2 regions of the Alcaligenes sp. LTN-3 genome follow, and region 1 is predicted to be linked to the other one. Evidence: riboswitches for the same ligand, from Rfam matches in the RefSeq annotation. Region 1 holds a riboswitch; the other holds the start of a gene.
The links. Region 1 has a riboswitch for glycine ahead of AC6I6N_RS02305 (D-amino acid dehydrogenase). Riboswitches for the same ligand answer to the same signal wherever they lie in the genome.

Region 1 (15,640 bases):
TACCTTGGCGGGGCTTGGCGCAGCTTGGAACGCTGGGCAACAAAAAAGCCCCAAAGCATTGATCTTTGGGGCTTTTCTTGGCACAGCTTGGTGCTGTGTGCATGTATTCTGGTAGGCAGTACTGGATTCGAACCAGCGACCTCTACGATGTCAACGTAGCGCTCTAACCAACTGAGCTAACCGCCTGCGGTGAAGAAATGAAATAATAGATCTTCCCTATGGGGCTGTCAACACTATTTCGTGTTTTTCTATAAAAAAGATGATCTTTTTTTTATGGACTCTCTGCAAAATTAGCTCCTCAGGCCAAAGAAATCGTGCAATCCTTTGTTTTATAAGTATTAAACAAAAAAACAAGCAGATTTTCAGAAATTCACGCCCCGCCTGGCTAGGCAGAGCAATGAAACATATGGATACACACAATCTGTCTCCAGCCAGCATCAAGCTAGCCCATCACCACACGATTTTTCTATTCAAGTTCTTCAGGCAAAAATAAAATAATTGCTTTACGCCTGCAGATCATCGATCTCGTCTGAAACGGATCTGCGGCCGCTACGGGACACCTACGCACATGACTTGCTCTTCTCTCCCGCCTACCCCGACTCAACTGCTGGATTTACCTGGCGTTCAGGAAACCACACTGGAGACGGTGCTTTATACGCCTCCCAATGACGAGATTTTTGATGAAAACCCCTGTTTAAGCTGCGGCGTGTGCTGTTCACATTTTCGGGTCTCTTTTTACAGCGGTGAACTAAGCGGTGAAACGGGCGGTACGGTGCCGGTCGAGTTGACCACCCAGGTTGGTCCATTACGCGCCTGCATGAAGGGAACCGAGCAAGGTGAAGGTCGTTGTATCGCCTTGCGCGGAACGTTGGGCCAGCCCGGGATTCATTGCGCTATTTATCCGGATCGCCCCACCCCCTGTCGCGATTACCAGATCTGGGAGCTGGATGGCAGCCCCAATGTGGATTGCCAGCGTTTGCGCAGCAAGCACGGCCTACCTTTGCTGCCTAGTCGTCCTTTGCCTGCTCCACCTGCTTTGCCGGAGCATGATGAGGCGGCCTGAAATCGCTCAGTACTACAGCAGTACCTCAACACAAAACCATCGTAAATAACTTGCGATGGTTTTTTTATAAAGAATCAGTTCAATCAGCACACCGGCAAGCAGGCTAAATACGCTACCATGCACGGTTTGTAGGGCCGCCCGGCCCTGCGCTTTCGGGAGTCGAAGTAAATGAAATACCGCAAGCTGGGCAATACAGACCTGGACGTCAGCCTGATTGGTTTGGGCACCATGACGTACGGGGAACAGAACAGCGAGGCCGATGCGCACGCTCAACTGGATCTTGCCCTGGAACTGGGTGTGAATCTGGTGGATACCGCCGAGATGTACCCTGTTCCCCCCATGGCGGCCACGCAAGGTTTGACCGAGCAATATATCGGCACCTGGCTGGCTAAAACCGGCCGCCGCAAGGACATTGTTCTGGCCAGCAAAATTGCCGGTCCCCAACGTGACCCCAAGCGCCCTGGTCATATCCGCAATGGCGGCACCAGCCTGGATCGCAAGAATCTGGAACAAGCCCTGCATGACAGCCTGCGTCGGTTGCAAACAGACTATCTGGACCTGTATCAATTGCACTGGCCAGATCGCAGTACGGTGACGTTTGGACAGCGTAGCTACCCGTGGAAAGAAGAAGACACCATCCCTATCGAAGAGACCCTCTCGGTACTGGACGAGTTTGTGCGTCAAGGCAAGGTGCGTCACATCGGTGTGTCCAATGAAACGCCTTGGGGTGTCTCACGCTTTCTGGAGTTGTCTCGCTCGCGCTCCCTGCCTTTGATTGCCACCATCCAGAACCCCTACAACTTGCTGAACCGCGTGTTTGAAGAAGGTCTGTCCGAATTCTGCCGTTATGAAGGTCTAGGTCTGCTGGCGTATTCGCCATTGGCGATGGGTGTGTTGACGGGTAAATATGACAACGGCGCTCGCCCCGAAAAAGGACGTTTGACCTTGTACAACCGCTTTACCCGCTACGATGCACCGCGTGCCCGTGAAGCCGCGCTGGCCTACAACGAGCTGGCTCGCGAATACGGTTTGACGCCCACTCAATTGGCCCTGGCCTGGGTGAATCAGCAAGCCTTTACCAGCAGCAATCTGATCGGTGCGACCACACTGGAACAACTGCGCGAGAACATCGCCAGTGCGGATGTTCAACTGAACGATGAGCTGATCGCCAAGATCAACGCGATTCATCACCACACACCGAATCCCGCGCCTTAACAGGATCTCCCCCTGCTTTGGGCACATAAACCCAAAGCAGGGCACCCCTCTTTTTTATTCCTCTGTTCCGTTCTTGCGCTTGCACAATGCTGATTTTTTATTTATGCTCAAAAAAAGCATAACAAGAGAGACATACGATTTCTCGTTCAGAAATTCCCATTTCCCATTTTTTTCATCCATTTATGCTCAAAATGAGCATCAAGGACAAACATGATACAGCGCTATCCCATTGATGTCTGCCAGCCGGACTCTCAGGATGCTTTGAGTCGTCAAATCACCTGGCACGACGTCCCTCCCAAACTCAGCGTGCAAAGCGATAAAGCCGCGCTGAAGCAAGCCTTGGCCAAGCAGTTGAAGGAGCAAGACGCCGTGCTGGTCGCCCACTATTACACGGACCCCGATATTCAGGATCTAGCCTTGGAGACTGGCGGCTGCGTGGGTGACTCCCTGGAGATGGCGCGCTTTGGGCAGGAGCATACGGCCAGCACAGTGTTGGTGGCCGGCGTGGGTTTCATGGCCGAATCGGCCAAGATTTTGAGCCCTGAAAAACGTGTGTTGGCTGTACATGACGAGGCGACGTGTTCGCTGGATCTGGGTTGCGCCCCCGAGGATTTCAAGCAGTTTTGTGCTGCGCATCCAGACCGGGAAGTGGTGGTGTATGCCAATACCAGCGCAGCCGTCAAAGCACAGGCGGATTGGGTTGTGACGTCCTCCATCGCCCTGGACATCGTGCGGCATTTACACGCACAAGGGAAAAAGATTCTGTGGGCACCGGATCGTCATTTGGGCTCCTATATCCAAAAACAAACCGGTGCAGATATGCTGCTCTGGCAAGGCTCATGCCTGGTGCATGACGAATTCAAGGCCGATGGTTTGAAGGCTTTGATGAGTGAGCACCCCGATGCCCAGGTTCTGGTTCATCCCGAATCACCCGCTTCTGTTGTTGCGCTGGCGGATGTGGTTGGCTCGACAACGCAGCTACTGCGCGCTGCCATCAATCATCCTGCCGACACCTTTATCGTCGCCACCGATCAAGGGATTGTGCATGCCATGCGCCAGCAGGCGCCGGGCAAAACCTTTCTGGCAGCACCAACTGCGGGCGAGAGTGCCACCTGCAAAAGCTGTGCCTATTGCCCCTGGATGGCGTTGAACAGTCTGGAGGCTTTGCGTCAACGTCTCAGTCAACCAGGCCCTGGTATTCAAGTGGCCCCCGATCTACGTGAGGGCGCACGACGCTCCTTGCAACGCATGATGGATTTTGCGGCTGCTCAGCAAAGCAATTTACGCGTCAGTGCGGACTTGGCCGAGCACAGCCAGCAATTCCAACATGTAGGAGCCGCTTAATGCATTCAGGCTCAACACAGACGCAGGTGCTGATCATCGGTGCGGGGCTGGCAGGCACCAGTCTGGCCCTGTCCTTGCCTTCCTCGATGCATGTCACTTTACTCAGTAGCGCCCCCGTTCCTTGCGGGGCCAGCCCGATGGCCTTGGGTGGTCTGGCGGCTGTGCTCAGTGCCCAAGACAGCCTGGAACAACACATTGAAGACACACTGGAAGCCGGCGCTCGGCACTCGGATAAGGAGGCAGTACGAGGGATTTTGCAAGCCGCGCCAGATGCAGTGCATTGGCTACTGGAAAGGCAGGTGCCTCTGGACAGAACCGAAGATGGCCAATTGCATCTGACCCGTGAGGGTGGGCACAGTCGGCGGCGCATCGTGCATGCGGCCGATGCCAGCGGCTACGCCATCATGCAGGCTTTGGCTCCTCAATTGGCTAAAGCCCCTCATGTTCAGCAGCGTACAGACTGTCTGGCATTGACTCTGCGCCGCAACGAACAAGGCGCAGTGGCTGGCGTGGATATTTACGACAAACACACCCACCGCTACGAAACCATTTTGGCGGACCATGTCGTGCTGGCAACAGGCGGGCTGGGCAGCCTGTATGCGCACAGCACCAATCCCGATAGCGCCTTGGGCGAAGGGGTTGCCTTAGCCTGGCGCGTAGGCGCTGCCATACGGGATCTGGAATTTGTGCAGTTTCATCCGACCTGCCTGCATGCAGAGGGTCCGACCTTTTTGCTGACTGAGGCCTTGCGTGGTGAGGGTGGTCATTTACTGGACAAGCAAGGCCGCCGCTTCATGCCAGCTTACGACGCCAGAGGGGAACTAGCCCCACGCGATATTGTGTCGCGCGCTATTGCCGCACATATGCGGCAAGAAGGCAGTAGCCATGTCTGGCTGAATGTACGCCATCTTGGTGCGGATACCTTACAGCAGCATTTCCCCAAAGCCCTGGAAGAAGGTTTATGCCGGGGCCTGGACTTACGTCGGGACTGGGTGCCGGTTGCGCCTGCCGCGCACTACAGTTGCGGGGGAATTCAAACAGACATGTCAGGCCGCACGACGGTGCCTGGTCTATATGCCGTGGGGGAAGTAGCCTGCACAGGTTTACATGGGGCAAATCGCTTGGCCAGCAACTCTTTGCTGGAGTGCGTCGTCATGGGGCGGGCGGCGGCCGAGGCGATTGCTAGAAGCAAGAGGACCCAGCGTTCAGCTTTGGTCCCGGAGACAGATGCTGCAACTACAAGTTCGATTTCAAGTTCATGTTCATACACAAACTCAAATCCAAGTTCCAGTTCACAGGCTAATGTCGGCCCCCATTGGGGTTTGGGTTTGAACTCTAGTTCGAGCTCGAATCCACGCCCCTCCCTTATGACAGCCACGGCAGCCGATGCACTGGAAAACGCAATCATCGCCAACAACGACAAAGCTTGCCAATATGACGGAAACAATAGCTATAGCAACGGCAGCCATAAAAACCACAGCTCATCCACCAACAATCCCCCTTCTCTGCCCGCCTTGCGCAACTTAATGCAAGAGCATGTCGGCTTGCTACGCAATCACCTAGGACTGCTTCAGGCCTTGCACACCCTGGACCATTGGCGCGGGCAAATTAGCCTTCTGCCCCCCAGCCTGGATCAACGGACCCTCAGCCTGCAACTGGACACCGCCTGGCTGCTTACCCGGGCCGCCCTGGATCGACCACGCAGTCTGGGTGCGCATTACCGCCTGGACTAAGTCCATAAAGAAACAAGCACCGGTCGGGAATCAACGACATGTCGGGCCCACATTAAGCGAAAAAGTAAGTAATAACTCGGTATCAAGGACCGGCAGTCTCAACAATTTTCCGGGCTTAGCCAACAATTGCATCTATCCATAGAAATCCCCCAAGCGCTGCATGCAGCTCCCGGTTTACCCTGATTGCAAACTTTTGTAAGCACAGCTACTGTAGTTGCGTCACTACAGGCGGTATGAAAGAGACCTGTTCAGTCAGGCGCCGACGGAGCAACCACCCCGGAATCTCTCAGGCAAAAGGATCGTACCAGCCCGACACTCTGGAGAGCGGCGCATGACGCCCACCGAAGGAGCCCAGCCTGAAACATCGGTTGGATAAACTCTCAGGTCACAGGACAGATGGGGTATTGCCACTACTCGGTGGTAATTCACCTGTCAGGAGCCTGTTATGTCGCATATTGCCGTCATTGGCGCCGGTATTTCCGGAATCACCACCGCCTACGCCCTCAGCTTGAAAGGCTATCAAGTTACCGTTATCGACCGCCTGCGCTACCCCGCCATGGAAACCTCGTTTGCCAACGGCGGGCAGTTATCCGCGTGCAATGCCGAGGTCTGGAACAGCCGCAGCACCATACTCAAGGGCTTGAAGTGGATGATGCGCAAAGACGCCCCGCTGCTGTTCAACCCCAAGCCAAGCTGGCACAAATACAGTTGGATGGCACAGTTTGTAGGCGCGATTTCCGGTTACGAGCGCAACACCGTGGACACCGTCAAGCTGGCCATTACCGCCCGCGAGAATCTGTACCAATGGGCCAAGGACGAAAACATTGATTTCGACCTAGAACAGCGCGGTATTCTGCACATTTACCACACCCCCGGCGGCTTTGAGTCTGGCAAGAAAGTCAGCCAACTGCTGCAAAAAGGCGGTCTGGAGCGCCGAACCGTTACCAACGAGGAAATCCACCAGATTGAACCTGCCTTGCAAGGCACCTATTACGGCGGGTTCTTTACGCCTTCGGACGCCACGGGTGATATTCACAAATACACACGCGGTCTGGCCGATGCCTGCGCCAAACGCGGCGTGAAGTTCCTGCAAGATACAGAAGTTCTGGGTATTGATTGTGGCCCACCACACCGTATCCAGCTGCGTACCGGTGAAGGCGCTGAAGCCCACACCCATACGCTGTCTGTCGATTCCTTGGTGGTGTGCGCTGGCGTAGGCAGCCGTCACTTGGCCCATATGCTGGGCGACTACATCAATATCTACCCCGTCAAAGGCTATTCGATTTCGGTGTATCTGGATACGCCCGAAGCCCAACATGCCGCCCCTTGGGTCAGCTTGCTGGACGAAGAAGCCAAGATTGTGACCAGCCGCCTGGGCAAAGATCGTCTGCGCGTGGCCGGTACGGCGGAATACAACGGTGCCAACAAGGACATTCGCGCCGACCGTATCGCCCCGCTGACCAACTGGACCCGCCGCAACTTCCACGATGCCGCGACCGATCGTGTTGTACCGTGGGCTGGTTTGCGTCCCATGATGCCGGACATGATGCCGCGCGTAAAAGCAGGCAGCCGCCCGGGCGTGTACTACAACACTGGCCACGGCCACCTAGGTTGGACGCTGTCAGCGGCCACCGCGCAGATCATTACCGAGGTCATTGCGCAGAACGAGCGTCAGTCCGCACCTGCTCAATTTGCCACCAGTCCGGCAGCAACTGCTGCACCCGCCGCTGCCCATAGCGCTCGTCCAGCAGATACACAAAACCTTGATCCTGTTCATCACGAATCACACGACCCGCGGCCTGTGTAATCTTGCGTAGTCCCGGATACAGATAGGTATAGTCATAGGCCCGCCGCTCCCCAAAGAGCCGGGCCATGACTTGCCGCACCGACTCATTGGCCGGGTTGAATTGCGGCAAACCCAGGGTGGCAATAAAAGCACCGATCAAGCGTTTGCCGGGTAAATCTACCCCTTCTGAAAACGCCCCTCCCAGCACTGCCAAACCTACTCCCGTTCCGTCCAGCGTAAAGCGGTCCAGAAACTGCGTTCTTTGCAGATCGCTCATGCCCGGCTGCTGATGCCAAAGCGGCATATCCGGCCAGCGCTCCTGCAAGGCCTGGCTAACTTGCTCCAGATAGTCAAAACTGCTCAAGAACAAAAGATAGTTGCCCGGCTGCTCCTGGTAGGCCTGCCCGACAATGTCGCAGACCCCGCCCAGGCTCTGGGCCCGGTCAGCATAGCGCGTGGACAGGCCAGCATATTGGCGTACCCGTAGTTGCTCGGCCCGATACGGCGATGCCACGTTCAACTCAGCTGTACTTGGCGGCAAACCCAAGACATCACGATAAAACTGTGAGGGATTCATGGTGCCGGAGAACAGCACCACACCATGCGCGTCGCCATAGCGTTCAGCCAGAAACGGAGCAGGCACAATATTGCGCAGGTTCAGGAGCACACCATCGCGCTGCGCCAAAATATCGAATAAGGAATGCGAGCCGAACTGTCCGGCCAGGTCCACAAAGTACAGCAGCTCAAAATAAAACTGCAGCAAGGGGCTGTCTTGCGGCATGGGGTTCTCAGCCACATAGGCCCCTAAGCGGGCAGCCAGATAGTCGCACTGTTCGAGCAGATCCTCCGGGATTTTTTCCAGCCCCCATTGATCGCCCCCTTCCTCGGGTATCAAATCCTCCATCAAGCGAGTCAATGGCGTGAAATGACGCTTCAAGGCCGAAGGCGCGGCTTTACGCGCCATGCGCAACTGCGCTTGCGAGAAGGACGCGGAATACATGGAACGGGCGCGTTCTACCAAGTTGTGTGCTTCGTCCACCAGAACAGCGCTGCGCCATTGCTGAACCAGAGTCTGGCTATACAGCACCGCATGTGTGTCGAAAAAATAGTTGTAGTCGCCCACAATGGCGTCCGCCCAACGCAGCATTTCCTGGCTCAAGTAATAGGGGCAGACCTGGTGTTTGCTAGCCACTTCTTGCAAGCGCTGGCTAGTTAGCATGGGTTGCTCCAGAGCTTGCTGACGGGCCGCAGGAAGCCGGTCGTAAAAGCCTTCGGCCAGAGGGCAGGATTGGCCATGGCAGGCTTTATCCGGATTGGGGCACTGCTTGTCGCGGGCCACCATTTCCAGCACCCGCCACGCGCCCTCACCTTCTGGGTTTAAACGCTGCAAGGCGTCCAAGGCCATTTGCCGACCCGAATTTTTAGCCGTCAGATAAAAGAGCTTATCCAGTCCCGCCTCCGGCATGGCTTTCAGGCCGGGAAATACGACTGCCAAGGTTTTGCCGATACCGGTTGGCGCTTGGGCTAACAGGCACTGTGCATCGCGCTGAGCCCGGAACGCGGCTACGGCCAGTTGCCGCTGACCCGCACGAAACTGATCAAAGGGAAATTGCAAAGCAGTACAAGCTTGATCACGCGCCAGCCGATGCTTTTGCTCCTGCCGCCCCCACTCAAGATACAAGCGGCATTGCTGCTCAAAAAAGGCCCACAGATCCGCGCGCCCCAGGTATTCAGAGACACTGGTTTCTTTGTGCTTGTCCACGTGGTAATACACCACGCTGACGGTCATTCCCGGCAAATCGCGCGCCTGGCAAAGCATGGCCGCATAGACTTTGGCTTGCGCCTGGTGCAGGCGTCTATGGTGCTCGGGAATGGCATCAAAAGCACCTCGATAGGTTTTCAGCTCTTCCAGACAATTGCTGACGGGATCAAACCCATCGGCTCGACCACGCACCACTAGCCCTTCCATCTCATAGGACAGCGGCACTTCGGCTTCATAGTGCTCGGGGCGACGCAGCTTTAACTGCTGGTGGCCCAGGATACCTTCCTGTGCCGTGGCCGCAGGTGTAAAGCGCAGGTCCAGATCCCCGCTGCGGGCGGTAAATTCACATAAGGCGCGTACGCCGACCGTCCAGGCTTTCATGTGGATTCAGGCCGAGTCACATAGCAGACACGCGCAGGGATGGCGTGCTGCTCGAAATAACTGAGCCAACGCCGCTGGTTGTCCTGCAAGCGGTCTCCGGGGCCTTTTACCTCAATCAATTCATAGCTTTGCTGGGTAGGCATGAAGCGCACCAAGTCCGGCAGGCCGGAACGGTTATCCCGCCAATCCTGCAAGATACGCTTGAACACCAGTTGTAAGTGCTGGGCGGGGATGCAATGCAAGGCCTGCTCGATCAAGGTTTCATCCAAGGCAGGCCAGATCAGCAAGGGGCACTGTATGCCACGCTTTTCCTGCCAGCGTTGCCAGATCACGGTTTTATAGTCTGCGCCGTCCAGCACACTCAAAGACTGCTCAAACAAATTTTGCCTGCGCGATACAAAGTCCGGGTTACCCCAATCGGCTGGACAAGCTTGATAGGGGTGGAAAAACGCACCAGGCAAGGGAGCAAAAATAGCCTCCCAGCTCAACAAGCCCAATAAGGCCGGGAACAAGGCATTTTCTACGTAAAACACAGGTGCCAAGGGGCTGTCCCAATGAGCCAGCACCTGCGATTCGACCCGATTGCCGTCATCGAACAAAACCAGATCACTGCGTTGTGTGCGGCTTGCGGGTTTATTGGAAGGCGAGCTGGGCGGAGCGTCTACCGCCAGTTTGCGACGCATGCGAGGCAACATACGCAGCAACTTCTGGGTTTCGCTTTCATTTTCGGGCTGGTTCCACGCCTGACAAAACAAGGGCCAGGCACCTTGATGATTCTCCTGACGCTCCAATACCCGCAATTGGCGGTAACGGGCTCCCGGCCAGCTTGTCTGCAAATACGCTTGTTCGGCTAAGGCCCACCAATGTTGACGTTCGGCTTGCTGGCCTAGCTGGAACAGGGTTTTTGCCTTACGTCGTTGCAGCCAGTCGCTGTCAGTCTCAACTGCTTGAACGGCGGCAAAGCGCTGTATCCAAAGATCGGGGTCGGCCTCATCCTGTGCGTCTCGCAGCTCGGACAAGGTTTCATACAAGCGCACGTCCTCATTGTGGCGAAACGCCCGACTGGCCTGATCCAGAACCACGGTTTCGTAGCGATACAGGCCCAGATCGCTCATCACAAACTCGGACCAGTCCTGATAATGGTTGCCAAAGAACAGCAACTGCAAACGCTGTGCCCAATGCATGACTTGCGGTGATAGGCGCAGTGTGGGAGCTTGCAGGACTGGATCGGCACACCACTGCGTAAAAGGCCGAGCCTGTTCACCGTGAGCCTGCCCAATCCATTCCAGATAGTCCGATTTGCGCCCGGCGGCTGGCAGATCACTGAACAAGCGACGCAGCTCGGGCACCGTATGGACGGCAAACAAGGTTTCCAGATCCAGCTCAGGATCGGTTTCTATTAGCTCGCAAGCCGCCAGCTCTTGCACTGCCGCATCCAGGTTTTCGATCTCGGCATAACGCAACTTGTCGATACGAAACACCGGGCCTTTACGCATCAGCAAGCGCACCAACAGGGCTTGTGCAGGCTGGGAAGCATGCACAAAACGATGGCCGCACTGGACGTGTTCAGGCTCCAGCAGGTCGGAACTGGTGTGTTGTACCCACTGCAAAACCTGATGGAAATTATGCAGATAGTAAAAAGGAGGAAGCTCGGGCGGGGTCATAAGCAGGCTGTGTATATATCCAGCTACTTTAGCACTCCTTCAAGCCTGGCGCGACTCCAACAAGCGCATCCAGTCGCGCAACAAGGTATCCAGACTTTGCCGCTGCGTGGCATCCAGACCTTCCAGCAAATTTTCTTCATTGGCCAAATGGTCCACCACAACCGCATCCACACAGGCCAGACCCGCCGGGCTCAAACGCACCAGAATACGGCGGGCATCTTCCGGGTCGGCAATGCGTTCGATCAAGCCCTGCTTTTCCAGGCCCTGTAAACGATGCGTCATAGTGCCGGAGCTGACCATCAAGGTGGAAAACAAAGCGGTGGGTGCCAAGGTGTACGGCGGGCCGGAGCGGCGCAGGCTGGCCAGCACATCAAACTCGCCCAACTGCAGGCCGTGACGTCTAAAGTTGTCGCTCATCTGTTTTTGGACCAGTTGGAAGCAGCGCGTCATGCGGCCCAACAAGGCCATGGCGTCCAGGTTCTGCAAGTCTGGCCGCTGTTCGCGCCACTGATTGATGATCAGGTCTACCGCGTCGTGTTCTTCGCTCATGATCTCTCGATTTCGATATTTATCTTGATATTAAGATAAATCATCCCTACACTGGCATTTATCTCGACATCAAGATACTTTTATCATGAACCGACTTTCTCTCTGGCTGGTGACGGCCTTGACCGCATTAGGCCCCGCCATCTGGGGTTCCACCTACATTGTGACCACCGAAATCCTACCGCCCGATCGCCCTTTCATCGCGGCCTTTTTGCGCTGCTTTCCCGCTGGCGTGATGCTGCTCTTGTGGAGCCGACGCATGCCTGCCCGAGGTGATTGGGGGCGTACCCTGATTCTGGCGGCCTTGAATATTGGCGCATTTCAGGCGCTGTTATTCGTTGCGGCTTACCGCTTGCCGGGTGGTTTGGCCGCCGTCGTAGGAGCAGCTCAACCCTTGGTGGTGATTGCCCTGGCCTGGGCGTTAGAAGGTAAACGCCCTGTCACCCTGGCCTTGGTCGCTTGTGTGATCGGCATCATCGGCATGGGTATTTTGCTACTTTCGCCAGAGAGCCAATGGGATACCTGGGGCATGGTCGCGGCCATTGTCGGGGCCTTGTGCATGGCCATGGGCACCTACTTGTCGCACCGCTGGCGTAGTGGCATGCCGATTCTGGCTTTCACGGCCTGGCAATTGATGTTGGGCGGTTTGATGCTTGCCCCTCTGGCCTTATGGCTGGACCCACCACTGGACAACTCCTTGAGCGGCGTACAAATCGGCGGCTACCTCTACCTGTGTCTGGTCGGTGCGCTGCTGGCCTATACCCTGTGGTTCCGCGGGATTGCCGTCTTGCCCTCTGTGGCCGTGTCCTCGCTGGGCCTGCTCAGTCCGCTGACCGCCGTGATTCTGGGATGGCTGATTTTAGGTCAGGCCATGACAGGCTCCAGCCTGCTGGGCATTATTTTGGTGATGGGCAGTGTGCTGGCAGTACAGTGGATCAGCAATCGCCCGGCCAAATAAATATCGTGCGCCCATAAAAATAGCGCCCCTTTTAACGATCTGGATGGGCGCGTAAGAGAGTTCACTATCTTGCTACTCCGTTAGAAGCAGCAAGATAGTGACTAATAGCGTTCTTGCAGGACTTGGGCTAAATCTGTCGCAAAGCGCTGGGCGTCTTTAGCATTCAGATTCGCAAAACTGACACGCAAGCCTTGAGCAGGACTGCTCACACCAAAGACTTGTCCGGATCGCACCAGCCAGCCACGTGCAGCCAATCCCGCCAATACCGGCTCGGCTTCCCGATCCAGCGGAATCCACAGATTGAAGCCTTCCTCGCTATCCCAAAAAGGAATGCTCTGCTTTTTCAAGGCGTGCATCAAGTCGGCGCGAGCCTGCACATAGGCAGCTTGCGCAACACGAGTCTGCGCCTTGATCTCGGCATCCGTCAGCCCATGAACCACCATTTGCTGTAAAAGATGGCTGACCCATTGCGCCCCCGAAGCCAAACGTTGCGACAAGCGTTCGCTGGTTTGCAGATCCGACGCCACCAGAGCCACGCGCAAATCCGGCCCCAGACCCTTGGACACTGAACGAATCAAAGCCCAGCGCAAATGATCGGCAGGAATCACGTTTCGGTAAGGGCTGCTGGCCAGCATCCAGAAGTGGTCGTCAATCATCAACAGCAATTCGGGATACTGCTTCAGAATTTGCTCGATCTGCTTGGCACGAGCACGGCTCAGTGAGCATCCCGTGGGGTTGTGCGCACGTGGTGTCAAGATCAAAGCGCGCAGGCCATCCTCCAAAGCGGCTTGCAGCGAGGCCGGCACAATCCCCTCGCTATCGACCTCAATACCCACTGGCTTGTAGCCCAGCGTATGCACCGAGTTGATGCTGTTCAGATAGCCAGGATCTTCAATCCCGACTTTATCGCCCGCCAGCAAAAAGGCTTGCAGCAAACGCTCGATTGCATCGACCGCACCGTAGCTGACGTGATAATCGGTGTCTGGCGGTGTGTCTTTATGAAACACCTGCTGACACACGGCACGCAACTCAGGCACCAGAGGGTCCGCACCGTACAGAGCCTGGGTTTGACCGCGTACCCCAGCCGTCAATTGGGTGGGCGCAGGCAAATAGCCCAGCGCCGGATTGCCGCTGGCCAAATCCTGCAAGGCCGAGCTGGCGCCATGCCCTTCGCGTGCCAGCTCCCGGATCGCCTCACGGATCCGTGTGCCACGACGTCCTTGTGCATCGGCCACCCCGGCCGAGACCAGGCGCTTGTATGCCAGGGCTACCGTATTCCGGTTCAATCCCAGTGTTTGAGCCAGCTCGCGTACCGGCGGCAAAATCTGGCCCGGAGCAATTCGCCCCAGTGCCACTTGCTGTCGGATATCATCGAAAAGTTCCTTCGCGTTGCTTCCCTGGATATTCATTTTGACCTATGACATAATAGTTTATGCGCGACCCGCAGGGTCGAGTTTATCTTTTTTTTCTTCCTTACTGGTGCGCCATGTCCGAATCCGCCCCTGATCTACTTCACACCGAGCATTATCCCACCTCCACCAGTGTAGAGGCATTTCGGGAACGCATTGCCCTGGTACAACAAAGAATTGATGCTGCCTGCGTACGCTATGGGCGTGCTGCTGGCGATGTCCGTTTACTTACTGTCAGCAAAACCTTCGGGATTGACCGCATCCGCCTGGCCTACCAGGCCGGTTGTCGCTTATTGGGCGAGAACAAGGTGCAGGAAGCCGAAGGCAAGTACGAAGCGCTACGCGAAGAACTGCCAGATTTGGAATGGGCTGTTATTGGACACCTGCAAAGCAATAAAGCCAAGTCCGTTGCGCGCTTTGCCTCTGAATTTCATGCGTTGGACAAGCTCAAGACCGCTGAAGCGCTGGACCGCCGTCTACAAATTGAAGGCCGCAGCCTGGACGTCTTCGTGCAAGTAAACACCTCCAGCGAAGACAGCAAGTTCGGTTTGCCACCCGAAGAAGTACACGCTTTCGTGCGCGAATTGCCACAATTTTCTGCCTTGAAAGTCAAAGGTCTGATGACCTTGGCTTTGATGGACGCCGATCCGGAGCGGGTACGGCCCTGCTTTGCCCTGCTGCGCAATTTGCGTGATCAACTGCGCAACGACATTGCCCACGCTGAAAACATTCGTGAACTATCCATGGGTATGTCGGGTGACTATGAAGTCGCCATTTCCGAAGGCTCCACCATTGTGCGCGTTGGCCAAGCCATTTTTGGTGCACGCGCCACGCCCAACAACTTTTACTGGCCCGTCTCCGATACGGCAACAACATCATGAATCCATTACGCCTGATCCTGCGCCAAAACGGTAAAGAAGTCGGACATTTTGAATCCAGCCCCTGCTGCCCGCCCGAACAACTGATTGCCGTGGCTCGCCACCTGATGACGCTGCCTGACAGCGAGCTGGAACTGCAACAAGCCAAAGGCGAGCACCGTATTTTGGATAGCGGCCCGCACGGCTTGCGCGTTCTGAGCGCACAGGTTCTATACGAAACCGCTGATTTGCAAGCCTGGTTGCAGCAAGGCAGCAAGGTTTCTGCCTGATCCTGATCAGTGGTCGGCCACAAACCCGTCACTGCGGTTCGTCAAAGCGGCGTTCTCAAGACGCCGCAACTATAAAAAACCATACCCGGCCAAGAGCCGGGTATGGTTTTTGTGTTTCAGCCTGCAGGAACAAACAGCAACTTAGCGGTTCACCTGCTTGGCAGGCAAGGCGTATGCCAACAAGCAGCTCACCATCAAACTACCGGCAAACAGCCACAAAGCGGCGCTGCCCGAACCGGTCAGGTCGGTAACCCAACCAATCAAGGAGTTACTGACCAGACCGGCAATATTGGCCAAGGAACATGCCAGCGCAAAACCCGTTGCTGCTGCAGTACCTTTCAAGAAGGTAGCCGGCAAGCTGAAAAACACAGGCACAGCACCCATAATCACAGCCGAGGCCACCGTAAAGGCCAGAACAGTCAACCAGGCGTGATGAGCCACAAAAGTACTGGCAACCAAGGCAATCGCACCGATGGTCAGCGGCACGATCAAGTGCCAGCGACGTTCACGGCAACGGTCCGAGCTGGCACCAATCATCAACATGCCTGCTACACCGGCCAGCGAGGGAATCGCCGTCATCAAACCAATCTGGAAGGGGTCTTGCACACCGGCAGCACGAATAAAGGACGGCA
Region 2 (15,640 bases), 340 kb from region 1:
CCATGCGCAGGCATGTTCGTTCCGGCGTGGCAACCGACTCTTTTTCTTCTTCCCAAGGCTCGCGCTTTAAGCAGGGGCAAGTGGCTATCTTGATGGCCAGTGTCTTGCTGCTGATGCAGCCCATGCAGGCGCACGCGGCCGGGCCGATCGTGCTGGATATGGCGTCTCAGCCTTTGGCCGATGCACTCTTGCAGATTGGCCGTCAAGCCCAGGTGGAGATCGCGTTTTCACCGGGGCAGGTTCGGGAAAAGCGCGCTGTAGCCTTGCAAGGTGAACTGACGGTTGAGCAGGCTTTGGATACCTTGCTGGCCCCTTGGGGACTGGCGGCCAGAGCTCAGGGCGATCAGCGTTATACGATTGTGACGGCCCCTGTTGCCAAAGGCTTGTCCGTGCTCGATCCCGTCCGTGTCCACGGGCAGCGCGTCGGAGAGCGCCGTTATTCCCGCGAAGAACTGGATCAACGCGCAGCGGGTAACCGTGATCTGTCCAGCCTTCTGGCCGACAACCCGGCTGTTCGTCAGAACGAAGCCGCAAAAACCAGTGCAAATCGTGGCTCTTTGGCGCTGGAAGATATCAGCTTTTATGGGGCCAGCCCCTTCCAGAATCAGTTCCAGATTGATGGCATCAGCTCCACCAATCAGATTGATCCGGCCAGCCGTAATTTGAACCTGCAGGTGGGCAACGTGCCCGCCTATGCTCAGGCCTACAACCTGGATACCCATATGCTGGAGAGCGTAACGGTGCTCGATAGCAGCATTCCCGTGGAGTATGGTCGCTTTACCGGGGGCGTGGTCGATGCCAAGGTGCGAGATCCCAAGGGTGATAACAGCTTTCGTGCAGACTTCAGCTACAACTCCTCGGGGCTAACGTCGCAGACTGTGCCCGAAGAGCAAAAGAAAAAGTTTGGGGCCGGTGAACCGGGTTTCACTCCTGCCTGGACCAAGCGCTTTTCGTCCGCCATGCTGGATGTGGGCATCACGGATAGCACCGCTGCCTTGATCAATGTGTCCCGGCGTGAGTCCAGCATTGATCGCACCATGCGCGTCTTGCACGAGAAGGAGTTTACCGATGTGAATACGAACTCCAAGGACCGTGTCGATAATGTGTTCGCCAAAGTTCATACCCGTTGGAGTGCCAGCACGGACTCCGCCCTGACCTTCAAGTACGCGGATCGGCGCGAGGACCTGGTGGATTCCGGCATCCTGGCCAATCGGGTTCAGTGGCAGCATCAACAGAAAGCCTATGGTCTGGGTTTCGATCTGAACCATGACCTTGGGTGGGGGCTAGGCCGTGTGCAACTGGGTTATGACCAGATGAACAGCTACCGTAATTCCGACGGCACGGAGTACATGGTCAATATGGTGTTTTTGCCCAATGGCCGACCAGACTACACCTATATCAGCGGCGGGTTTGGGCAGGAATCCACCGAGCAGCGCAACCTGACCTTGAAGTCTCGACTGGAGTTCAAGCCGTTCCAGACCGGGGCCATTGAACATACGCCTTATGTGGGTTTTGAGCTGGCCCACACCAAGGGAGAGTTTGTCCGTCATCAGGATGCGTATGGGGGGCAAAAACGTCATTACAGCGGCGGGCAAGCTAGCAAGGTCCAGACCTTGAACTACTACCGTGCTGGAGAGGTGGGAGTCAGCTATACCAATGCATCCGTTTATGTGTCGGATCGCCTGTCCTGGCAGAATCTGGCCTTGACCACGGGCTTGCGCATGGATAAAGACAATTACTTTGGCAACACCAATCTGGCGCCACGTACCTTGCTGGAATGGGATGTGCTGGGAGCAGGAGAAACTCGCCTGTCAGGTGGCTGGTCGCGTTATTACGGCATGGATATTCTTGGAACCGCCATGCGTGAGCGCAAGAGCCAACTACACACTTTGTTGGTGACGGGGGGCAAGCCGGTCGACCGGCCGTCGCACACGGCCTACAAGCTAGATGGGCTGAGAACACCGTATGACGACGAGTGGGCCTTGCGCTTGCAGCAGCAGTTATCAAGCAAGGTGGCCGCCGAGCTGGCCTATGTACGCCGTTATGGCCGTCAACAAGTCTCTCTCGAAGGGCTGGCCAAGACAGGCTACACCTACACGAACAACGGTAAGTCTAAAACGGATGCTTTTACCTTGAGCCTGATGAGCACGGCCCCTTGGACCTTGGGCGAGAGCCTGTGGACAGCGCGTGTGGATGTGACTTATCAGCACAGCAAGCGCAATAACAAGCTGGCTGACGGCTACGATGGCGAGGCCGAAGCACAGGAGGAGAACATCTATTACAACGGTGACCTGATACGCCGGGGTGATCGTCCAGTGGGGGATTACAACCTGCCTTGGCGAGTCAGTGCCGGTGTGACTGGTAGGTGGGCGCGTTATGGTTTGCAGATGAACAACCGGATCAACTGGAGCAGTGCGCGCATGGATGTGCATTATGTGGGTCTGAGTCAGGACGACGGACTGGAAAAGTATGAATCCGGTCGGGTCGGTTCCTATTGGACCTGGGATATGCGCCTGGACTGGGAGCCGGCCATGCTTAAAGGTCTGGGCCTGGGGCTGGATGTGCTGAACGTGCTGGACAAGCAAGCGCCCGTAGTGGTCTCGACCCCGACTTCGGTGCTGAACCCGAACCTTTATCGCACAGGACGAGAGCTGTGGTTGCGCGCTTCCTATCGATATTAAAAGGGGGGCGAGCAGGCGCAAGTTTGCTGATGGTGGCACTGGCAACCGTGCTGCCAGGAGCCGCTTGCGCGGCGGGGGGAGTGGAGACAGGAGCGGACCAGAAGCTTGGCTCAGGTTTAGCTTCTGCTCCTGTGCTCACTACGGGGCCTTCCGCGTCGGAGACAACAGAGCAATCCTGTGGAGCTAAGGACAGGCTGGAGGCCGAGTGTCTACGCATCCTCTATAAAAATGTCCCCGCTCAATGGCCTGCGCCCACTATTGATCCGGGGCAGCCCTGGCAAGAGTGGGGGCCCGTGCCGGGGCCGGGCTCCAGCGCCCAGCCCCAGGCGGCAGAGGATGCCAGGAACACACAGATTGTCTCCTTGGGTGCCCGGTTATTTTTTGATAAGCAACTGTCCCGCAAAAAGCAGATTTCTTGTGCGTCCTGTCATCAGCCGGACAAGTCCTTTACCGATGGCAAAGCCTCCGCCGTCGGGGAGGACGGCTTGATGGGCAAGCGCCGTACTCCGCCCTTGTTTGCTGCGCCGTTTGCCAAAGCTTTGTTCTGGGATGGCCGTGCCAACACCTTGCAGGAGCAAGTTGTTGGCCCTATTGAAAATCCGCTGGAAATGAACCATGCCTTGAGTGACTTGATGCCGCGTTTGCAGGAGTCAGAGGACTATAGACAGGCATTTCAACAAGCCTTTGGCGCATCCTCATCCAATCCCATCGACGCCGCGCGATTGGCCCGAGCCTTGGCCGCTTATGTAGTCACCCTCCGTCCGGCAGCAACGCGCTTTGATGACTTTATCGCCGGGGATACGGCCGCTTTGAATGATCAGGAGCTGATCGGCCTGCATCTGTTTCGTACCAAGGCGCGTTGCATGAACTGTCATAACGGCCCCATGTTGACGGACAACGGTTTTCACAATATTGGCCTGTCTTTTTATGGACGTCGTTTGCAGGATCTGGGGCGGTTCGAGTGGAGCCGAGACCCCGCTGATCTGGGCTTGTTCCGCACTCCCAGTTTGCGTAATGTCGCCAAGGCCGGTCCCTGGATGCACAATGGTTTGTTCCCCAGTCTGGACGGCCTGCTGCGTATGTACGATGCGGCAATGGGCCCGGACCCTAAAGAAACCGGTCCATTGGTGCCGCGCAAGTCTGAACGGATCCGGGAGCTGAACTTGAGTGACGAGGAAATCCAGGCTTTACGTGCTTTTCTGGAGGTCTTGTAGTGATCAAAGCAGGCCAAACCTGACTGGCGGGCACAAAAAAAACGATCGTGTTTACCACGATCCAGATTGCTGATGAACCCCACGTTTTTTGATTTGGGGTTTATTTTTTATTTTCGTTGCGACGAGCAGGAGTGGGCCAAGACACGACTGTTCTTGAAGGCCGCTTAGGTCCAGAGTTGAGCATACAGGGCCTCAATCTCTTCTTGAGACGCAAGCCGGGGGTTATTGTTGGGTGATCCTGAAGCCAGGGCTTGTTGGGCCATGGTTGGGCGTAGAGAGTCAAAATGTGATTGCTCAATACCGAGGGCACGTAGGCTGGGAACCTGCAAGTTCTGGTTAAGTTGATGTAATGTGCTCAGCAGTTTTTGATTGGCCAGGGTGTCGTTATCCTCAGGTGCAGCGAACCCTAAGGCTCGGGCACATTGTGCATAGCGTTCAGGGGCTGCCGGGATGGAGAAGGCCGTGACCGTCGGTAGTAGGATGGCATTGGACAGACCATGCGGAACATGAAAGAAGGCGCCGATGGGGCGGCTCATACCATGCACCAGTGCCACTGAAGCGGCAGAAAAGGCAACACCTGCCAGGCTCGCTCCAAGCATCATGGCTTCACGGGCAGGACGGTTTTGACCGTCCTGGTAGACTCGCTCCAGGTTGGGACCGATCAGGTTCATTGCCGCCAAGGCCTGGCTGTCACTGTAGGCATTGGCCTTGCGACTGACATACGCTTCGATAGCGTGTGTCATGGCGTCAATGCCGGTGTCGGCAGTCGTGCGCGGCGGGACTGTCAGAGTCAACTCATAGTCGATCAGCGCCGCGTCCGGTACAAAGGCCGGGCCAGTGCACAGTAGCTTTTCGTCGTTTTGTTCGTCGGTAATGATGGTGAAACGGGTGAACTCAGAGCCGGTGCCGGCCGTAGTGGGGATGGCAATCAGAGCAAGCCCTTTGCGGGTGACGTGGGCTGGAACGGCGTAGTCTCGGATCGTACCGCCATGACGGCTCAGAACGGAAATGGCTTTGGCGCTATCAATCGGGCTGCCACCGCCCAAGGCAATCAAGACATCGTACGTATCGCTGCTGGCTTGAACGACACCGGCCTGAATCGAGGCGGCGGTGGGTTCGGGGACAGTCTCGGAAAAGATATCGCAGTGTATGTTGTGCTGGGCCAGCAAAGTCTGGACCCGCTGTGGATGGCCTAACGAGACCATGGTGGGGTCGGTAATGAGAAGCGCTTTCTGGCAGTGCATCGAGCGCAGCAAATCGGGTAGTTGCTCTAGAACACCACCACCAATCAGTAAGCTGCCGGGTAAAGAGATCAAACTCATGACGGTCTCATTGTTGCGGGGTCTGGCGAGTTAAAAAACGATAGTGGCGAACCACTATCGTTTTCTGACTCATGAACGAGCGGGCTCTTACTTCATGCAGGCCTTGATTTTTTCCAGGTCCGGGCCGTCAATGGGGCGTCCCAGATTAAAGGGCATGGAGGTCTCGCGCCAGTCTTTGTAGTCTTGCAGGTATTCGATCTGGCTGGCATACACTTTGGCGGCATCGGGGTTACTGCAGGCCACGGAAATCATGACCTCGTTGGTTACCTGCTGAATGGTTTTCAGACTTTCGTCATCCATGCGGTGGATTTGAACACCCGCTTTTTGGAAGGTGCGCAAACCTTCGGTGGCTCGTTTTTCGGTAAAGGCAATGGACCACATCATGGTTGCGTCGGCGGCAATCTTCAGCTTTTCCTTGGTGGTGTCGCTCAAGGCATCCCAGGCCGCTTTATTGATCATGACGCCAAATACAGAGGCAGATTGATGCCAGCCGGGTGTGGACCAGTGCTTGGTGACTTGATGCAGGCCCGCCGAGACATCCACGTTGGGCGTCGAGAACTCGGCGCCGTCAATCACGCCGCGCTCCAGCGATTGATACAGCTCCTGGCCGGCCATCGATACCTGGGTGCCGCCGATTTTCTCCAGCACCTGACCTTGTTCCAGACCGGATAAGCGCAGGCGCTTGCCTTTTAGCTCTTCCAGGTTACGAATGGGGGTGTTGGTGCGAAAGCCCGACTCATTATTGGTAATGGCATAGGGCAGATAGACCATGCCGTATTTACCGTAAATCTCGTTATAGAGCTCTGCACCGCCCCATTCTTTGATCCAGTTGGCATAGTCAATGGCATTGAACAAGCTCGAGTGCGTGGCCAGCGGGGAGAAGGCTGGGTTACGGCCTGCCCAATAGCCGGGCCAGTCGGCACCGGCCTGAATGGTGCCGGACTCTACCGCGCTAAAGACCTCACCGGTTGGGACAAGAGAGCCGCCTTCAAAAAATTCAATTTTCAGCTCGTCGCCGACCAGCTTATTGGCAAGCTCGACCCACTTTTTGTCCATCTCCACTAATTCGATGGAGGCGGGCCAGGTGCTGGTCATTGTCCATTTTTGAGGGGCTGCCTGGCTAAGGCCTGTCATGCTGAGTAGAGCGGCCGTGGTCAGTGCGGTGAGTATCTTTTTTGTTGGCTTCATGGTGTCTCCTAGTTGTATTAACTGCCGTACAGCACGTGTGGTAGCCATGTGACCAGATTGGGGAAAATGGCTATCAATATACACATGAGAATGACCAGGAAAATAAACGGAATAACCCCCGTAATAATTTCCGTAGTTTTGACTGAGGGAGGGGTAATGGCACGCAGATAAAACAGGGCGTATCCAAAAGGAGGGGTCAGGAATGAGGTTTGCAACACAACAGCAACCAAAACAACAAACCACAGCAGACTGACTCCCATTTCCTGAACGATGGGCAACAGAATGGGGAAGGACAGCAGCACAATACCCGTCCAGTCCAGGAAACAGCCCAGGATAAAGACAATCAGCAGCATCACCACGATCAGCAGCCAGGGCTCCATATCCAGGCCGCGCATGATGTCCTGGACCGCACCCAGTCCGCCCGTAATGTTGAACACTCCGGTAAACGCCGTGGCACCGACCACAATGAACAGGATCATGGCCGAGGTGCGACCCGTTTCATACAGGGCATTAAAGAAGGTGCGCCACTGGAATTTGCCGCGGAAAATGACGATCAGCAAGGACAGCAAGACCCCGATGGCTGATGCCTCTGTGGCCGTTGCAATACCCGCTAGCATCGAGCCCAAAATACCCAGAATCAGGAAAATAGGCGGGACGGCCTCCAGGAGCAACATTTTGATCAAGGCCGGTTTTGAGATCTGTTCTTCCGGCTCGACGGACGGGGCTCGTTCGGGGTGTCGCCAGGCAATAAAGACGACCCAGGCGGCATAGAGCAAACCCAGTAGCACGCCTGGAATCAGGGCGCCTGCAAACAGCTCGCCAATGGACAGCGGTGAGTAGCTGGCCATCAGGATCAGCATGATGGACGGTGGGATCAAAATGCCCAGGCACCCCGAGGCGGCGATCACGCCGGTGGTCAGCTTGGGGCAATAGCCATATTTCAGCATGGGGCGTAATGCCATCATGCCGGTGACGGTGATAGAGGCGCCGATAATGCCGGTGGTCGCCGCCAGCAAAATGGAGAGAAAAACAACGGCAAGTGCCAGGCCACCGCGCACCCGCGACATCAAGAGTCGCAAGGCCTCGAACATCTTGTCCGTGACTTCCGAGTCGGACAGAAAGCGGGCCATCAAGATGAACAAGGGAATGGCGATCAGCGTGTAGTTGTCCAGAACATCGCCATAGATGCGGTTGACGACAATGCCCAAGACCATGGGTTTGCCGGCAATGAGCGTACCAATAACGGCTGTTCCACCCAGAACGAAAGCCAAGGGATGGCCCATGAATAGGCCCAGCAACAGCAGGCCACCCATCAGCAGTGCAATCAACTCAGGCGTCATGATGGCCGGGCTCCTTTTGGGTCAGCAGACGGATTACCTCGGCAATACCTTGAATCAGCAACAGGGCGGCAGCCACCACCATGGAAATCTTCAGTGGGTAAACGGGCAGTTGAACGGCGCCGTAGGTCGTTTCACCTTGGGCCAAAGAACGCATGGCAAACTCATAGCTGCGAGTCAGAAATACCCAGGCGAAGGGGAAGAAGAAAATGAGGTAGCCCGCAAGCTCAGTCCATTTGCGAGCGGTAGGGGAAAACTTTTGGATCAGCAGGTCAACGCGGACATGAGATTGATGCTTGAGGGCATAGGCGCCCAACATCAAAAAGTAAAAACCGTAGAGCTGTTTGGTGGCATCAAATGTCCATCGGGTAGGCTGATTGAGCACATATCGCATGAACACTTCATAAATAATAATGGTGGCAAAAATAATGGCGATAAATGAGAGGATTTTGCCGATGAATTCATTGAGTGAGTCAATAGCCTTTAAAACCATCGTTTTCCTTTGGCGCGAATTGTTATTGTTTCAGACTGACGGTTTAGTCTATGAGCAAGGCAAGCCCTGTCACAACGTGGGTTTACCCTTACGTAAACCTAACTCGTTATAATCGCTTGGCCAAGGACGGCGCAATCGGAGGAAAAGTGCAGGATCACACCTTGTTGATCAAATACCTGACAGGTATGGGGATCTTTCTGGCCTGCTTGCTGGCGGCATTTATTCTGGCTTTTATGAGACATCGTCGGCGCAAGTGGTCGCACAATGTCATCGCGCAAATCGTGCAGTTGGGCTTGTTGTACGGCGCCATTGCGGTTGCCCGCCAGTACGTAAACATGGCTATTGCCGATTACCACGTGACGTTGGTGACACCGCGCATGGTCGATTTTGTGGCTGTGCTGACGGCAGCGGCGGTGTTGATGCATACGTTGTCGCTGTTGATCAACCGTCTGGAGAAAACGCAGCTTAGCAAAGGGCGGGATCCGACCTCGGCACGCCTGATTGCACGGGTGTTGAAGTTCGGCGCATTTGTTCTCATGTTGCTGTTTTTTGGCGAGCACTTCGGATTAAGTATGTCCGGACTGTTGGCCTTTGGCGGTATCGGCGGCATTGCGATCGGTATGGCAGGCAAGGATATTTTGAGCAATGTCTTCTCCGGTGCCATGTTGTACTTTGATCGTCAGTTCAAGATTGGCGACTGGATACGTTCGCCTGATCGCAATATTGAAGGGACGGTGGTTGAGATTGGTTGGCGCCTGACCAAGATCATGACGTTTGATAAACGGCCGCTTTATGTGCCCAACTCCTTGTTTTCTTCCATCAGTGTGGAAAACCCGGGGCGCATGACGAATCGGCGGATCAATACCGAGGTGGGGTTGAGGTATGAGGATGCCGGCAAGCTGCGCGGTATTGTGGATGATATTGGCCAGATGCTGGCTCAACACCCTGATATTGATCAGACACAGACGACGCTGGTCTATTTCAATGCCTTTGCAGACTCATCACTGAACATCATGGTGTATTGCTTTACCAAAACAACTCAGTGGGCCGAGTGGTTGGGCATTCAGCAGGATGTGTATTTGAAGATTATTGATATTGTGCAGCAGCACGGTGCCGATTTTGCCTTCCCCAGTCAGACTTTGTATGTGGCGAAGGGGGGCGAGCCAGAAGGGGCAGCCCGGACCGAGTAAACACACAGGTCCAGCAGTACGGCCAGTCCCGGTGGCGGCAGCACAGTGCGGGGGCGCACTGTGCTGTGTCCTGCTTGGTTTAGCGTACGCTTTGCGTCGCCAGACTCAGGGCCAGATCTTGTTTCATGCGTTTCTTGTAGAAAGGCAGGCAAATAAGCAGAGCCAGGAACCAGAAAGGTGTGGCAATCAGGCCGATCAGGGTTTCTTCTTCCTGGCTGAACAGGTACAGCGCAAAGGCAAAGAACACCAGAGTCAGATAGCACATGGGAATGGCAAAGGGCATTTTGTAGCTTGATGCAGCGTGTGCCTCAGGACGAACCCGGCGGTACTTCAGGTAGGTGATCAGGATCACGGCCCAGACAAAGATAAAGCAGATGCTGGCCACGGTGGTCACAATTGTGAACACACGCATCACATCGCCTTCTGCGTATAGCAGGAACAGGCTGGACAGCAAAAGGGCGCACGAATAGATCAGACCATTGCGGGGAGTACCGTTACGCGACAGTTGGCTGAAGGCTTCGGGAGCCAGCTTGTTCTTGGACAGACCGTACAACATGCGGCCCGTGGAGAACATGCCGCTATTGGCGGACGACAGGGCCGAGGTCAGCACCACAAAGTTAATGATGGCCGCTGCTGCACCTACGCCAATCAGCAAGAACATATTTACAAACGGACTCTTGTTGGGCGCGACAATATCCCAAGGGGTGACGGTCATGATGGCGGTCAGGGCCAACACGTAAAACACAATCACGCGAACCGGAATCTTGTTGATGGCTTTGGGCAGGTTCTTGGCAGGGTCAGCCGTTTCAGCCGAGGCGGTACCCACCAGTTCGATACCCACAAAAGCAAAGATGGCGATCTGGAAAGCGGCAAAGAAACCATTCAAACCATTGGGGAACATCCCGCCGCGATCCCATAAATGGGTCAGGCTGGCTTTTTCGCCGGTTGGGCCCACAAAGCCGGTAAACAGCAGGTACGCGCCCACACCAATCAGTGCCACGATGGCAATGATCTTGACCAGGGCAAACCAGAACTCGAGCTCGCCAAACAATTTGGCCGACAGCAGGTTAAAGATCAGCAAAAAGGCAATACAAGCCAGACCGGGTAGCCACAGTGGAATGTCCGGCCACCAGAATTGGGTATAGCCGGTAATGGCGACAATATCGGCAATGCCAATAACTACCCAGCAGAACCAGTAACTCCAGCCTAGAAAGTAGCCCATGGTGGGCCCGAGAATATCGGCGGAAAAATCCACAAAAGATTTGTATTCCAGGTTATGCAGGAGCAATTCTCCCATTGCCCGCATAACAAAAAATAAAAAGAAGCCGATGATCATGTAGGTAAACAAGACCGAGGGTCCGGCCAGACTAATGGTGCGGCCTGATCCCATAAATAGCCCGGTACCGATAGCGCCTCCAATGGCTATCAGTTGCAGATGCCGGTTTTTCAACGAGCGTTGCAGTCCAGATGAATGTTGCTGAGACACACTGTACTCCTAGTTTTTTTTCGTTCAAATGCGTAATTATGACTGTGCTGCGAGAAAACAATGGGCACAACCCGTCCTCAAGAACGGTTTTCTTGATGCCGATCTACATAAAGTAGGGAGCGCACAGCAGTCCTCCTTGTTCTGACGACATGAAATGCCAAAACAGACCTGCGTGCGAATAAAAATGGGAATAAAGGGGTGGTGTGCCAGGCGGTCAGACAAGGCGCCTGACTATCTGCTCATAAATAGGCTCCGGACAAATAGGTGGACAAAGACCATATGGCCTTTGTACCCCCTCTGTCCGTTTACCTGAGAGCTTATCCATCGGCGGGCGACGGTCCCCTTCGGTGGGCACTGATGTGCCTCTCTCCAGAACGTCAAGGGTTCAAGATTCTTTTGCCTGAGAGATTCCGGGGTCGTTGCTCCGTCGGCGCTTCATCAAGGTGAAGACTCTCACCTGAACCGTTATTGACGTCGCTATTGTATAGACAGGTAAAAAGCGATGACTACTATCGTTAACCTGTAGGTGATTGATGAGAATGGTTCTTGTTTGTCAGTGGGGTTTGTGCTGGACATTTTGCCGTGACGTCACCAAGGATGCGCCCTTTGCACAGAGCCGCATTGTCTTGAATCGGGCAGGCTGCCTTGTTCCAGACGATGCGGCTCTTTTGTTCTGCATGCCGATGTCAGTGTTGCTTACTCGTCGTTGGCATGTAAAAAGCGATACACCAAGGCGCCGATCACACCACCAATCAAGGGGGCCACCCAGAACAGCCACAACTGTTCCATGGCCCAGGTGCCTTGGAAAAAGGCCACGCCGGTGGAACGGGCAGGGTTCACGGAGGTGTTGGTGATGGGGATGCTGATCAGGTGAATCAAGGTCAGCGCCAGACCAATCGCCACACCGGCCAGGCCAGCGTGACCACGCTTGTGAGTCGCACCCATGATGATGAACAGGAAGAAGGCGGTCAGCACAATTTCTGCGATCAGGGCCGCGTTGCGGCTGTAATTGCCTGGCGAGTGCTCGCCAAAGCCGTTGGAGGCAAAGCCTGCCACGGGATCAAAGCCGGCTTTGCCGCTGGCGATCAGGTACAGAACGCCGCCGGCCAGCAGGCCGCCGATAACTTGGGCAAGGATGTAGGGAATAGCGTCACGAGCGGGGAAGCGTCCGCCAGCGACCAGCCCCAGCGTGACAGCCGGATTGATGTGGCAACCAGAGATATTGCCAATGGCATAGCACATGGTCAGCAAGGTCAGGCCAAAGGCCAAGGCTACTCCGGCAAAACCAATTCCCAGTTCAGGATAGGCAGCGGCAAAGATCGCACTTCCGCAGCCCCCAAAGACCAGCCAGAAAGTGCCCAGCGTTTCTGCGGTGCATCGTTTAATTAAAGACATGATATGGCCCTGTTAGTGATGTAACACGGCAGCATTCTAGCGATAAGCACGGTTCACCCACTGAAGGAAAGGAAAACAACTGTCAAAAGTTTTCCTTTGTTGAGGGTGGTGTTTTTTTATAGTAAATGTGAGAAATGTGCTTAAGGTGGCAGTTTGTGTCAGATGCAGGGTTTTGTTGGAATTGCGAAGAATTGCTGCTTTTTGGGATGGCGTTATAAGTAATTTGTGGGCTAATTTTTTAGCTGCTTTGAATGAAATTTAAAAATCAGGGGTGCGAAATAAAGATGAAACAGGGAAAGTTGTTTATATAAATAGTTATTTGATGCTTTGTTTACGAGTTTAGATTTTCAGTAATTGAGGGGGCGGATTTTGGGACGTATTTATTCTGACGTCTTTATTGGTTTTATGTTTTCTTGATGTGTTTTGATTTTTAAGCAGTGACTAGTGAGGATCAGTGGAAAATCTGAATTGAGTAGAAATAAAAAAAGGACCAAGATGCTTGGCCCTTTCGGTTTAGGTCACGCTTACGGCATTTGCTCAATGAAAGCCGCTGTCACGGGTGATACCTGGTGGAAATCAAAAGCCTGATGGTAGATTTCTCCATTCTTGGCTTCTACAGTTAGCCATAGTTGATGCTCAACCTCACTATTGGGCGGGATGGCAATTTCTACCGATCGTGTCCAGCGTGTGCTGTTAAACGCCTGACGGGGTGTAGGCATAGGCTCGGGCTTGCTGACTTGCAGATAGGCGCGGCGTATATGCGGGTCGCAGGCTTGGCAAAAGCGAATCTGGAAGGCTTTGCGATGTGCGCCGGTGGGCCCGCTGATAGGGGCTTGGTCATTCGTTTCAGCCAGTGCAAACGACCACGGACCAATCTGACTTTGCAGGGCATTGTTGCCAAAGACAGGTTGCGGGCCTTGCTGCGTCAGATAAATCACGAAGGCAGCAGGGATGGCCAGAAGGCTGCTGGCCAAGACCAGGCTACGTGTAGACATGCGTGATGCCGATTCAGTGTTACCTACTCCAGCCGCTTTAGGCGCTGCCTTCGCAACTGGCGCAGGTTTGGCCCGCACAGGTTTCTTTTCCTGCCAAGGCCACCAGGGCAGGTAAAAGGTCAGTCCGGCGCCGGCCATGGTTAGCCAGCCCAGCCAGGCAACCGTGCCGATGCTCCAGCCCCAGCCTTGCCAGCACAAGAGCCAAGCCACGGCCAGAAAAGGCCAGCCGATTAAACGAAAGATCCGCCTTTCCTGCTTGCGAGGCGCGCGATGCAGCAGAAATTCACCCTGGCGATCGCTGGCCAAGGCCAGGCAGATAAAGCCCGCCAGACTGCTGATAAATACGGCCAGATTTAGCCACAGGCTGGTATTGCTCATGGCAGCCCTCCTTCCGGCATCACCAGAAAGCAGAGCAAGGCGATCAAAGCGGTAGGCAGCACCATGCCCAACCAGGCGCGAGTGGCACTTTTGGTACTGAACACCCACATGACGGCGATGGTGTACCAGACAAAGCTCAACATATTGGCCGCCAGGACAGCCTGGGCTCTGGGCAAAGGCCAGAGCAAGGTCAGCAATACGGTGGCGGCGTCTGCCAAGGCGTAGCCACCCACCGTGGCGGCCACGATGCGCGACAACACTTGCAGGCGGTAACGAGGAGTCAGTCCACTCATCCGTTCACTCCCGCAGTATGCAAGTTGGCAGGGGTTGCGGTTTTTTTAGACAGGCTGGCAATGTGCCATTTGCGTTTCATTTTTACGGCGATATAGATAAAGATGGCGGCCAGGCCAAGCATGCTCAGGTCAAAGCCTGCCAGCCCCCAGTCGCCATGGGTGACGGTAACGCCCAGATGGCGGTCGGTCGTCAGCAGGTTCAGGACGGGAATCAGGCCATAGGCGGCGGCTGTCAGGTAGAGCAGTTCCAGCCAGGCGCGCTTCAAGGGTCGCCAGCAGGCATACAGGAAGGACCAGCCCCAGACCAGAAACAGCGCATGAAATTCCCAGGCGGCGCGGTCGGCCATAGTGACCGGCAAGAGGCGGTTGGCCCAGAAGTAGGCGGCCAGACCTAGCGGCAAACCGGCCAGGGTTCCGGCATTCAGGATTTCCACCAGACGCAGGCCCGCCGCATCAAAGCGCTCGGATACGCTCAGCGCGGTGGCTTTGGACAGGCGCTTTTGATGGTGGGTGCGGCGTTTTACGGTCCACAGCACCAGGCCCGTTCCAATAACGGCGCAGCCCAGCAAGCCCGAGATAAGGTATAGCCAGCGCAACCACCATTCGGCAAATGCGCCTTCGTGCAAGGCCAGCAGCACGCGGTGTGTGTCCCCCGTGATATTGCTCGTGTTGTCCGGCTTCATGGCGCTGCCATCGATGGCGTTAAAGCGCAGGGTTTCGGCACGGGTCCAGTACACGCCCGTCACGCCGGTGCGGCGCAGTTCTACATAAGCTTGGCTATCTGCCGGATGCGTAATGTGTACCGAGGCAATGCTGTTCTTGCCCCAGGTTTGTTCAGCGCTGTGCATCATCGCGCTTAACGGAGCCTGCGGCATGCTGACGGGCAGGAAGTCATGTTTTTGCTGGCGAATATCCTGGAAGTAAGCTTGTCGTCCTTCCTCTGTTGCGCCATACATGATCTCTCGTCCGGTCGGCATATAGAAGGACATGAAAAAGATCAGGCCCGTGTAGGTAATCATCAGGAAAAAGGGCAGGGACATCACGCTGACGATATTGTGTGCGTCCAGCCAGGAGCGTTGTCCCTTGCCGGGTCTGAAGGTGAAAAAGTCGGTAAAGATCTTTTTGTGTGTCACCACGCCCGTCATGACGGCCAACAGCATCAGCATGGTGCAGATACCGACCAGCCAGATAGCGACGGGGTACGGCATGTAGTGCAGCGCATAGTGCATGCGATACAGACCCGTGCCACCAGCGGTGGCGCGGGGTTCTGTTTCTGGTTGAATCTGGCCGGTGACCGGGTCCAGTTCCTCGACCCCGCGACGGCCACGCTGACCGGGTTGGGACATTTCTTCCCAGGCAATGGACAGCCCGTGCGTGGCACGTGGGTTCAGGGCTTGATGCGGCAGGGTAATGGTCCAGGCTTTGGAGTCTGCCGGGGCATGTGTTTGTAGCTGCGTCAGGGCCTGATCCAGCATCTGGCTGGATTGCTCAGGTAGAACTTGCATGGGCAAGGGACGCTCGGGCTCCATCCAGCGGGTGATTTCATCGTCTACATAGCCTGCCGTGCCCGTGACGAAGACGAAAAACAGGATCCAGCCCACTACCAGACCGACCCAGGTATGCAGCCATGCCATACATTGGCGAAATGACTCTTTCACGCTGACGCGC

Region 2: it holds a riboswitch for glycine, as region 1 does, so the genes downstream of both, AC6I6N_RS00720 (amino acid permease) here and AC6I6N_RS02305 (D-amino acid dehydrogenase) in region 1, are expected to answer to the same signal.

The regions. Positions count from the first base shown of each region.
Region 1 covers NZ_JCAPDN010000001.1:483,952-499,591, reverse strand. Annotated here, with positions in the region: tRNA gene AC6I6N_RS02330 (tRNA-Val) at 110-186, opposite strand; gene AC6I6N_RS02325 (YkgJ family cysteine cluster protein) at 647-1,063, shown strand; gene AC6I6N_RS02320 (NADP(H)-dependent aldo-keto reductase) at 1,232-2,278, shown strand; gene nadA (quinolinate synthase NadA) at 2,489-3,622, shown strand; gene nadB (L-aspartate oxidase) at 3,622-5,355, shown strand; glycine riboswitch at 5,580-5,667, shown strand; glycine riboswitch at 5,672-5,752, shown strand; gene AC6I6N_RS02305 (D-amino acid dehydrogenase) at 5,801-7,162, shown strand; partial or broken gene AC6I6N_RS02300 (ATP-dependent DNA helicase) at 7,107-8,483, opposite strand; gene AC6I6N_RS02295 (VRR-NUC domain-containing protein) at 9,281-10,948, opposite strand; gene AC6I6N_RS02290 (MarR family winged helix-turn-helix transcriptional regulator) at 10,988-11,497, opposite strand; gene AC6I6N_RS02285 (DMT family transporter) at 11,583-12,452, shown strand; gene AC6I6N_RS02280 (aminotransferase class I/II-fold pyridoxal phosphate-dependent enzyme) at 12,554-13,861, opposite strand; gene AC6I6N_RS02275 (YggS family pyridoxal phosphate-dependent enzyme) at 13,939-14,742, shown strand; gene AC6I6N_RS02270 (hypothetical protein) at 14,739-15,008, shown strand; gene AC6I6N_RS02265 (MFS transporter) at 15,150-15,640, opposite strand, start outside.
Region 2 covers NZ_JCAPDN010000001.1:144,381-160,020, forward strand. Annotated here, with positions in the region: gene AC6I6N_RS00685 (secretin and TonB N-terminal domain-containing protein) at 1-2,681, shown strand, start outside; gene AC6I6N_RS00690 (cytochrome-c peroxidase) at 2,711-3,895, shown strand; gene AC6I6N_RS00695 (iron-containing alcohol dehydrogenase) at 4,060-5,217, opposite strand; gene dctP (TRAP transporter substrate-binding protein DctP) at 5,305-6,405, opposite strand; gene AC6I6N_RS00705 (TRAP transporter large permease) at 6,423-7,745, opposite strand; gene AC6I6N_RS00710 (TRAP transporter small permease subunit) at 7,735-8,235, opposite strand; gene AC6I6N_RS00715 (mechanosensitive ion channel family protein) at 8,382-9,425, shown strand; gene AC6I6N_RS00720 (amino acid permease) at 9,505-10,911, opposite strand; glycine riboswitch at 11,290-11,379, opposite strand; gene aqpZ (aquaporin Z) at 11,608-12,306, opposite strand; gene AC6I6N_RS00730 (DUF3325 domain-containing protein) at 12,831-13,679, opposite strand; gene AC6I6N_RS00735 (DUF3649 domain-containing protein) at 13,676-13,972, opposite strand; gene AC6I6N_RS00740 (PepSY-associated TM helix domain-containing protein) at 13,969-15,630, opposite strand.